One region of the Azospirillum argentinense genome, then DNA from elsewhere that is predicted to be linked to it. Evidence: riboswitches for the same ligand, from Rfam matches in the RefSeq annotation. Region 1 holds a riboswitch; the other holds the start of a gene.
The links. Region 1 has a riboswitch for cobalamin ahead of ABAZ39_RS15860 (hypothetical protein). Riboswitches for the same ligand answer to the same signal wherever they lie in the genome.
Positions count from the first base shown of each region.

Region 2: it holds a riboswitch for cobalamin, as region 1 does, so the genes downstream of both, cobW (cobalamin biosynthesis protein CobW) here and ABAZ39_RS15860 (hypothetical protein) in region 1, are expected to answer to the same signal.

Region 1 covers NZ_CP007794.1:357,131-362,399, forward strand. The annotation lists gene scpA (methylmalonyl-CoA mutase) at 1-1,199, opposite strand, end outside; gene ABAZ39_RS15855 (methylmalonyl-CoA mutase family protein) at 1,223-3,250, opposite strand; cobalamin riboswitch at 3,426-3,676, shown strand; gene ABAZ39_RS15860 (hypothetical protein) at 3,781-4,167, shown strand; gene ABAZ39_RS15865 (LysR family transcriptional regulator) at 4,189-5,118, opposite strand; gene metE (5-methyltetrahydropteroyltriglutamate--homocysteine S-methyltransferase) at 5,215-5,269, shown strand, end outside.
Region 2 covers NZ_CP007794.1:1,158,995-1,164,263, forward strand. The annotation lists gene ABAZ39_RS19420 (branched-chain amino acid ABC transporter permease) at 1-589, opposite strand, end outside; gene ABAZ39_RS19425 (ABC transporter substrate-binding protein) at 716-1,918, opposite strand; gene ABAZ39_RS19430 (ABC transporter ATP-binding protein) at 1,977-2,699, opposite strand; gene ABAZ39_RS19435 (ABC transporter ATP-binding protein) at 2,692-3,456, opposite strand; cobalamin riboswitch at 3,747-3,962, shown strand; gene cobW (cobalamin biosynthesis protein CobW) at 4,002-5,075, shown strand; gene cobN (cobaltochelatase subunit CobN) at 5,232-5,269, shown strand, end outside.

The DNA of each region.
Region 1 (5,269 bases):
CAGGTACCGCTCTCCTGCTGGAGGAAAAGCTGGGTGTTGCGGGCGATGCGCGCGGAGAAGTCGGTCGGCAGCGCCAGGGCCTCGTCGAGCGCGTTGGTGTGAAGCGACTGGGTGTGGCCCTGCGTGGAGGCCATCGCCTCGATGCAGGTGCGCGTCACGTTGTTGAAGACGTCCTGCGCCGTCAGGCTCCAGCCCGAGGTCTGGGAATGGGTGCGCAGCGACAGCGACTTGTCGCTCTTCGGGGCGAACTCCTTGATCAGCTTGGCCCACAGCATGCGGCCGGCGCGCATTTTGGCGACTTCCATGAAGAAGTTCATGCCGATCGCCCAGAAGAAGGACAGGCGCGGCGCGAACTGGTCGATGGTCAGCCCGGCGGCCAGCCCGGCACGCGCGTACTCCACGCCGTCGGCCAGCGTGTAGGCCAGTTCCAGGTCGGCGGTCGCCCCCGCCTCCTGCAGGTGATAGCCGGAGATTGAGATCGAGTTGAACTTCGGCATGTGCTGCGAGGTGAAGGCGAAGATGTCGGAGATGATCCGCATCGAGGGCTTGGGCGGGTAGATGTAGGTGTTGCGGACCATGAACTCCTTGAGGATGTCGTTCTGGATGGTGCCGCTCAACTTGTCGGCGGTCACCCCCTGCTCCTCGGCGGCGACGATGTAGCCAGCCAGCACCGGCAGCACCGCGCCGTTCATCGTCATCGACACCGACATCTGGTCGAGCGGGATGCCGTCGAACAGCGTCTTCATGTCCAGGATGGAGTCGATGGCGACCCCCGCCATGCCGACGTCGCCGGTGACGCGCGGATGGTCACTGTCATAGCCGCGGTGGGTGGCGAGGTCGAAGGCGACCGACAAGCCCTTCTGCCCGGCCGCGAGGTTGCGCCGGTAGAAGGCGTTGGATTCCTGCGCGGTGGAGAAACCGGCGTACTGCCGCACCGTCCAGGGCTTGTCGACATACATCGTCGGGTAGGGGCCGCGCAGGAAGGGCGCCATCCCCGGCATGGCCGCCAGATGGTCGAGCCCGTCGAGGTCGGCCGCCGTGTAGAGCGGCTTGACGTCCAGCATCTCCGGCGTGCGCCACAGCGCCGTGGCCGGGTCGGTCCCGGTCTCCGCCGCGAAACGTCGGCTCCACTCGGCGGGAGAGGCGTTGGAAACGGCGGCGTCCAGGGGCAGCGTGGAGAAGTCCGGCAGACTGGTCATCGCGCTTTTCATCACGCTTTCCATCACAAGGGCACTCCCAAACGGGCCAGGGTCGCGCGCAGGACCGAGAGAACGTCGCAGCCGACCGACACGAATTCGTCGATGCCGGCGGCCGTGAGATCGGCGCGGCGGTCGCCGGGGTTTCCGGCCAGGAACAGGTGCTCGACACCCGCCGCCTTCAGGGCCTGGGCGAAGGGTGCGGCGTGGGCCTCGTAGAGCGCGTCGGAGCCGCACAGCACGGCGATGCGCGCTCCGGAGACACGGAAGGCCGCGGCCATGGATTCGGCGTCGGGGAAGCCGTTGTTGCCGAGCGCCTGGATGCCGCCGGCCTCGAAGAGGTTCTTGGCGTAGGTGGCGCGCGCCGTGTGCTGGGCGACCGGCCCGATGTTGGCGAGGAAGACCGTCGGCCAGGACCCATGGGCGAGCTTGTGGCGGTCGGCGGCGTCGCGCAGGGCCTCGAAGGATTCGTGCAGGCGGTGGCGTGGCAGCGGCTCGACGCGGGCCGGGGTTCCCCGCGCCAGGGCCGCCGTCAGGCCGGCCCGCGTCGCCCCGCCGGTGGCAGCCTCCACGAGATCGTCCAGCGACCCGGAGCCGACCGCTGCCGGTGCCACGGCGACGTCGTCATGGTGGCGCGGTACGGGGGATGGGCGGACGACCGGCTGCTCAAGGAGGTTGGGAAACTCGCTGACGCCGGTCAGCGGGTCCTTGCGGCGGGCGATGTTGGCTTCCCGTTGCGCCCAGGACCCGGCGATGGTGCGGGCGAGGCTGCCATCGGCCAGCACGGCGGCGATGCCGCCCCGCCGCTCGATGTCCTGGAATTCGGCCCAGGCGGCCTGGGCCAATTGCTCGGTCAGCGTTTCGACGTACCAGGAGCCGCCGGCCGGATCGGCGACGCGGGCCAGCGAGGATTCCTCCTTCAGCAGGATCTGGCTGTTGCGGGCGATGCGGCGGGCGAAGTCGTCGGATTCGCCCAGCGCCGCGTCGAAGGGCAGCACCGCCACCGCGTCGGCCCCGCCGACCCCGGCGGCGAAGCCGGCCACCGTGGTGCGCAGCATGTTCACCCAGGGATCGCGCCGCGCCATGATGCGCCGCGCCGTGCGGGCGGTCAGGTGCATGGCGCGGGCCGACTCCGAGGCGCCCGACGCCTCGGCGATGCGCCCCCACAGGCGCCGCGCGGCGCGCAGCTTGGCGATGGAGAGGAATTGGTCGCAGCCGACGGATAGGGTGAAGGCGATCTGCCGGCAGGCGGTGTCGATGTCCAGCCCGGCAGCGGTCAGGGCGCGCAGATAGGCGACCCCGGTCGCCATGGCGGCGGCGAGGTCCTGGCTTTCGGTCGCCCCGGCGTCGTGCCAGGGGGAACTGTCCACCCCGACGGCGGTGACGTGAGGGAAATTGCGGGCGGTCCAGGCGGCCAAGGCCGCCGTGTCGGCGAGCGCCGCCTCCAGACTGCCCGGCAGGGCGTCGGCCGCGGCCAGAGTCCCGATGGGATCGGCGTTGAAGGCGCCCCGCGCCTTGTCCGGCATCACCGAGCGGCGGCGCCACAGGGCGGCGAGCAGCGCCGCGCCGGCCACTGCGTCGCCTCCCGCCTCCAGCGACAGTGGCACCATCTCCGGATAGACGTTGGCCAGCGTGCGGTCGAGATCGTCCAACCGGTCGATGGCGATGCCGGGGCTGTCCGGCCTGTCGAGGCGCAGCCGGATGGCGGTGGCGCCGCGCAGCAGATCGGTCAGGATGGCGGCGTTGGCCGCCTTGGGATCGGCGGCGTCGTGTTCGGTCAGGATGTCCCAGCCGTCCGGTCCAGCGCCTCCGGCATGGCCGCCGCGGGTGAACGGGGCGAAGCCTGGCAAACCGGACGGATCGCCCGCGGCCGGCCAGTCTTCCGCCGTATAGAGGGGCTGCACGGCGATGCCTTCGTACAGCCGGGTGACCAACCGCTTCTCGAAGGGGGCGCCCTTCAGCCCCTTGTCGACGAGAACCCGCCATTGCTCGCGCGTGGCCGGAGGGAATTCGGTGGCGAAGATCGTCTCGGCATCGTCCCGGCGGTCGTCCATGCTGGCGAGATTCCTTCCCATCCGTGTTCCGAACATTTGCAAGATACGCCGAACGACCCGTGGGAATCAGGCGGAAATTGGCAAAATTTGGCGAAGGGCTGCGGGCAATCTTGCGAATTTTGCAAAAGGGACTTGCCGTGGCGCTCGCGCTTGACGCCGCCGGGTGCACCCTCTTACCGTTCCCGCCGGATACGGTCCCCGTTCGCCCCAGGGCGTCCGGGGCTAAGAGGGAAGCCGGTGAACCGTTCGCCTCGCCACGAGGATGATGGCGAAGCCGGCGCTGCCCCCGCAACTGTGAGCGGAGAGTGGGTCCGCCGTTTCAGCGCCACTGGTGCCCATCCCGGTTCGGGACGACGGCACCGGGAAGGCCGGACGGTCCCGCGACGACCCGTGAGCCAGGAGACCTGCCGGATCTGTCGAACGCGAGTCGGGCGGGGTGTCCCGGCGGGTGCGGCGTCGCCGGAGGTCTCCCGTGCCGCGTCGGCGTCCGTCCCATCCTTGCCCTTTGGGAGCGAGGGGTGCCACCGCCGATGTCCGTCCAACCAACGCCCGTTCCACCCAATCTCATCCGTCTGGCGTTCCGACGCCGTCCGGTGACGCCGACCCCCGCCGACCGGTCGGCACCCTTTGTCCTGACGGCGACGGAGGGACGCTGGTCCCTGCGGGGAACCAGGGAGCCGCTGGACGCCGCCGGGCTGGTCGCGGCGGCCGACACCCTGCGGGAGATCGCCCGCGCCCTGGTCGAGCAGGCGCATGCGGAAGCCGGCCAACCGGCGAACCGCTGCGTCGCCGAATTCGTGCTGCACCAGGACGGCGGCATCGACCATTGGCTGGCGCCGGGCGGGGATGCGGACGAGCGCCGCACCATTGCGCTCGGCCTGCGCAACGCCATCGGCAGCTTGCGGATGGGTGGCTGACCGGCGCGGCTTCGCCTGCCGCTACAACTGGGCGGTTCCACCGTCGCGATGGGCAAGCGCCAGATCGATGAAACCCCGCAGATAGCCGATGTCGGCGTCCGCCTCGCGGAAGCCCAGGAAAATCTGCTTGGCGACACCGTCCCGGCCCAGGCGCACCGGGCTCACGTCGAACTTGGCGCCATACTCCTCGACCAGCCAGCGCGGCAGGGCGGCGACGCCACGGCCGTGGGCCACCATCAGCAGCATGATGTCGGTCGTCTCGATCGGCTTGTGCTGCCTCGGGCTGATCCCGGCCGGCATCAGGAACTGGGTGTAGATGTCGAGACGGTCGGGCGCCACCGGGTAGGTGATCAGGACTTCGTCCGCCATCTGCTGCGGTTCGACGAAGGCGGCATGGCGCAGACGGTGCCCCGGCCCGACCACCAGAACCTGTTCGTAGTCGAACACCGGCTCGAAGCACAGTCCGGGCTTGAACAGCGGATCCGGTGTCACCAGCATGTCGATGTCGTGGCCGAACAGGGCCCCGATGCCGCCGAACTGAAACTTCTGCCGGACGTCCACGTCGACCTTCGGCCAAGCATCGACGTAGGGAGCGACGATCTTCAGGAGCCACTGATAGCAGGGATGGCATTCCATCCCGATGCGCAGGGTCCCGCGCCCGCCCTGGGCGAACTGCTGGAGGCGTTCTTCAGCATGGGCCAGTTGCGGCAGCAAGCGGTTGGCGACCGCCAGCAGCCATTCCCCGGCCTGGGTCGGCCGCAAGCGGCGGCCTTCGCGGTGCCACACATCCACGCCGAGCTGCTCTTCCAGCTTGCGGATGGCGTGGCTCAGCGCCGGTTGGGTCAGGTTCAAATGGCTGGCCGCCGCCGTCAGCGAGCCGTGACGATCAACCTCGCGGATGATCGAGAGATGGATGCGCTCCAGGATCGCCATACCGTCCACCTCATCCATGAATGAAATTTATCGAACGATAAAATCATACCATTTTTCATTCATGTTCTGAACTCCGTATGGTCCGCGCCGATCCCTCTTTTCAAGGCGCCCCCCATGGCAATGACCCACACCCTCGGATTCCCCCGCATCGGCGCCAAGCGCGAGTTGA
Region 2 (5,269 bases), 800 kb from region 1:
TCACCGGCACGTTGATGCCGAAGGCCTGGACCAGCACCGGGTTCTCGGTGGCCGCCCGCAGATAGGCGCCGAGCCGCGTCCGCTCGATGGCGAACCACGTCCCGAAGCAGACGATCAGCGAGGCGACGACGACCCAGCCGCGGTAGTTGGGCAGGAACATGAAGCCCAGGTTCTGCCCGCCCTTGAGCGCGTCCGGGATCGGATAGGGCTGGCCCGACACGCCGTAGAAATGGCGGAAGGCGCCCTCCATGATCAGGGCGAGGCCGAAGGTCAGCAGCAGGCCGTAGAGATGGTCGAGCTTGTAGAGCCGCGACAGCATGGTTTTTTCCAGCACCACGCCCAGCAGCGCGACGATCAGCGGCGACAGGCCCAACGCCCACCAGTAGCCGAGGCCGAGCTTCGTCAGCAGCAGCCACGCCACGAAGGCGCCGATCATATAGAGCGCGCCGTGGGCGAAGTTGATGACGTTCAGCATGCCGAAGATGACCGCCAGCCCAAGGCTGAGCAGCGCGTAGAAGGACCCGTTGATGAGGCCGAGCAGAAGCTGGCCGAACAGGACCTGGGGCGGCACCCCCAGCAAGTCGAACATGACCGTCCCTCCCTGTGTATCGGACTTTTGATTTTTTGATTGATGTCAGAAGGAGGCCCCCACCCAACCCTCCCCCTGCGAAGCGGGGGGAGGCCGGGAGGGGTGCCCGTCTAAAAACTCAGACCCTTACTTCACCAGCGCGCAGCCGCTCTTGGCCGGGTCGAGGAACGCCTGCTCGGCCGGGATCGTCTTCACGATCTTGTAGTAGTCCCAGGGGGCCTTGGACTCGTCCGGGGTCTTCACCTGGGCCAGATACATGTCGTGGAACATGCGGCCGTTGGCGGCGATCTTGCCGTTCTTGGTGAACATGTCGGCGACCGGGGTCTCGCGCATCTTGGCGGCGACCTTGTCCGGATCGTCGGAGCCGACCGCCTCGACCGCCTTCAGGTAGTGGCGGACGGCGGAGTAGACGCCAGCCTGGACCATGGTCGGCTTGCGGCCGGCCTTGGCCTCGAACTTCTTCGTCCACTCGCGGGTCTGCTCGTCCATGTCCCAGTAGAAACCGGTGGTCAGCAGCAGGCCCTGGGAGGCCTGGAGGCCCAGCGCGTGGACATCGCTGATGAACAGCAGCAGGCCGGCGAGGCTCTGGCCCGACTGGGTGATGCCGAACTCCGACGCCTGCTTGACGGCGTTGGTGGCGTCGCCGCCCGCGTTGGCGAGGCCGATCACGTCGGCCTTGGAGGCCTGGGCCTGGAGCAGGTAGGACGAGAAGTCGGCGTTGCCCAGCGGATGGCGGACGTTGCCCGCGACCTTGCCGTCGAGCTGCTTGACCATCTTCGAGGTCTCATCCTCCAGCGAGTGGCCGAAGGCGTAGTCCGCGGTGATGAAGTACCAGTTCTTCTTGCCCTGCTCGACCAGCGCGCGGGCGGTGCCGGCGGCCATGGCGTAGTTGTCGTAGGTCCACTGGAAGCCGTAGGGGCTGCAGGACTTGCCGCTGAGGTCGGTCGAGCCCGGACCGGACATCAGGAAGATGCGCTTCTTGTCCTTGGTGATGCCCTGGACGGCCAGCGCGGCGGCGGAGTTCGGCACGTCGGCGATGACGTCCACGTTGCCGGCGTCGATCCACTCGCGCGCCGTGTTGGCGGCGATGTCGGCCTTGTTCTGGTGATCGGCGACGACGATCTCGATCGGCGCGCCGGCGATCTTGCCGCCGAACTCCTCGGCCGCGAGACGGGCGGCGATGGCCGAGCCTTCGCCGGCGAGGTCGGCGTAGATGCCGGACCGGTCGTTCATCACGCCGATCTTGATCACGTTGTTGGAGACCTGGGCGTGCGCGGCCCCGGCGGTCAGCGCCAGCAATGCGGTCCCGCAAAGCAACGTCTTGAGCATTTCGAACTCCCTTCGATTGGCTTTGTTTTGCGTGTTTTCGGCAGAGGGGGTGATTTGGTCAGACACCCAGATAGGTGTGGAGCTTGTCCATGTTCTGGGCGAGCTGGTCGTTGGGGATCATGTCGACGACATGGCCTTCCTCCATCACGTAATGGCGGTCGGCGATGGTCGCGGCGAAGCGGAAATTCTGCTCCACCAGCACGATGGTGAAGCCGCGCTGCTTCAGCTTGCGCACCGCCACCCCGATCTGCTCGATGATGACGGGGGCAAGCCCCTCGGTCGGCTCGTCGAGCAGGATCAGGTCGGCGCCGGTGCGCAGGATGCGCGCGATGGCCAGCATCTGCTGCTCGCCGCCCGACAGGCGCGTGCCCTGGGTGGTGCCGCGGCCCTGCAGGTTCGGGAACAGCTCGTAGATCTGCGGCACCGTCATGCCGCCCGACTTGACCACCGGCGGCAGCATCAGGTTCTCGTCCACGCTGAGCGAGGCGAAGATGCCGCGCTCCTCCGGCACGTAGCCGATGCCGAGGCGGGGAATCTTGTGCTGCGCCATGCCGATCAGCTCCTTGCCCTGGAAGCGGATCGAACCGTTGCGTTTGCCGACGATGCCCATGATCGAGCGCATGGTCGTCGTCTTGCCGGCGCCGTTGCGGCCCAGCAGGGTCACCACCTCGCCCTGGCGCACGTCGATGTTGACGCCGTGCAGCACGTGGCTTTCGCCGTAGAAGGCCTGGAGGTCGCGGATCTCCAGCATGGCCGTTTTCACATTCGCGCCGTCAGGCATGGCCCACCTCACCCGTCCCCATGTAGGCTTCCATGACCTGCGGGTTGCGCGATACGACGTCGTATGCGCCCTCCGCCAGGATCTCGCCGCGGCGGAGCACGGTGATGGTGTCCGACAGGTGGGCGACGACCGACAGGTTGTGCTCCACCATCAGGATGGTGCGGTCGGCGGAGACGCGCTTGATCAGCGCGGCGGTGCCTTCGATGTCCTCGTGGCCCATGCCGGCCAGCGGCTCGTCGAGCAGCATCACCTCCGGGTCGAGCGCCAGCGTGGTGGCGATCTCCAGCGCGCGCTTGCGGCCGTAGGGCAACTCGGCGGCGGTGTGGCCGGCCCAGGGGGTCAGGTTCACCGCCTCGATCAGTTCCTCGGCGCGGTCGTGCAGGTCGTGCAGGCTGGCCTCGGGCTTCCAGAAATGGAAGCTGGTGCCGCGCGGGCGCTGCAGCGCGACGCGGACATTCTCCAGCACGCTGAGGTGCGGGAAGACCGCGGAAATTTGGAACGACCGCACCATGCCGAGCAGCGCCACGTCGGCGGGCTTCATGGCGGTGATGTCGCGCCCCTTGTACAGGATCTGGCCACGCGTCGGCGTCAGGAACTTGGTCAGCAGGTTGAAGACCGTGCTCTTGCCGGCGCCGTTCGGGCCGATCAGCGCGTGGATGGTGCCGCGGCGGACCTGGAGATTCACCTCCTTCACCGCGATGAAGCCCTTGAACTCCTTCGAGAGTCCACGCGCTTCCAGAATGATGTCGTCGGCCATGGGTGCCGTTTTTCCCTCCCTGTTCGTCCGCGTCGTCTGCCGGTCCGCGTTTTTGGTTAGGCTGATATAAGCACAGAACATGCCAACTGCGGAAGATTCGAACAAGCCCTTGAAATCGTTTATTTCCCCCTATGAGACCGTGGGCGTCCCATACCGTCCGGAGTGTCAGCTTTCCAGACAGACTGTACCGATCTTCCGACACACCGACGGCGGCATGGGCGAAGCGCTCCGGGTTCGGCGACACGGTTTCCGGGCGCCAAATGGCCGCTTGCAAATCGGGGGTCCGCCTGCAATTCTGCGCCTCCGACGGTGCCCCGGCCGCCGTGAAGGCGCGGGGATAATAGGGAATGCGGTGCGGACCCGGATGGGGTCCAAGGCCGCGGCTGCCCCCGCAACTGTGTGCGGCGAGTCGGCCTCCGGACATGCCACGGGCCGACAGGCCGGGAAGGCGGGAGGCGCGACGACGACCCGCAAGCCAGGAAACCTGCCGCCGGACCGACACTCATCCAATCCGCCGGGTGTGGCGGAGACAAGGAAGCCAGATCATGACCACCGGCCCGCTGACCGCCGGAAAGACCCCGGCCACCGTCATCACCGGCTTTCTCGGCGCCGGGAAGACGACGCTGATCCGCAGCCTGCTGGAGCAGGCCGGCGGGCGCCGTCTGGCGCTGATCATCAACGAGTTCGGCGACGTCGGCATCGACGGCGAAATCCTGCGCGCCTGCGGCGATCCGACCTGCACCGAGGATGACGTGATCGAGCTGGCGAACGGCTGCCTGTGCTGCACCGTCGCCGACGATTTCGTCCCGGCCATCGAGAAGCTGCTGTCCCGCCCGCAGCCGCCGGAACACATCATCATCGAGACCAGCGGCCTCGCCCTGCCGAAGCCACTCGTCCAGGCCTTCCATTGGCCGGCGATCAAGACCCGGGTGACGGTGGACGGGGTGGTCGCGGTGGTCGACGCCGCCGCCGCCGCGGAGGGCCGCTTCGCCCCCGATCCGGCGGCGCTGGCCGCCCAGGCCGCCGAGGCCGGGCAACTCGACCACGAGACCCCGGTGGAGGAGGTGTTCGAGGACCAGCTCCTCTGCGCCGACCTGATCGTGGTGAACAAGACCGATCTGGTGGATGCCGCCGATCTGGCCAAGGTCGAGGACCTGATCCGCGCCGCCATGGCCGAGGGCGGCATGGCTGAGGGCGGGGCTGGGCGCGAGGCCAAGATCCTGCGCGCCAGCAACGGCAGGGTCGATCCGGTGGTGCTTCTCGGCGTCGGCGCCGGGGCCGAGGACGACCTCGCCAACCGCCCCAGCCACCATGACGAGGAGGAGGGCCACGACCACGACGACTTCACCAGCTTCGTCGTGGAACTCGGCCCGCAACCCGACCCGGCGGCGCTGGCGAAGACGCTGGAGCGGGTCGCCGCCGCCCATGGCGTGCTGCGCCTGAAAGGTTTCATCGACGTGCCGGGCAAGCCGATGCGCCTTCTGGTGCAGGGCGTGGGAACGCGCATCCAGACCCATTTCGACCGCTTCTGGAAGCCCGACGAGCCGCGCCGCAGCCGTCTGGTGGTGATCGGCGAGACGGGCCTGGACCGCGACGCCGTGTCCGCGGCGCTGGGGTGATTTTTAGCCTTCACAACCCTCTCCCCTCTGGGGAGAGGGTGGCCCGCAGGGCCGGTGAGGGGGTTGCGCTTACGCCGGGCGTTCCGCCACGCGCAACCCCCTCACCCTAACCCTCTCCCCAGAGGGGAGAGGGGATTTTCGTAAAGCACTTTCGCCATGCACCTACTCGCCGCCCGCCAGGAAGACCTCGACGC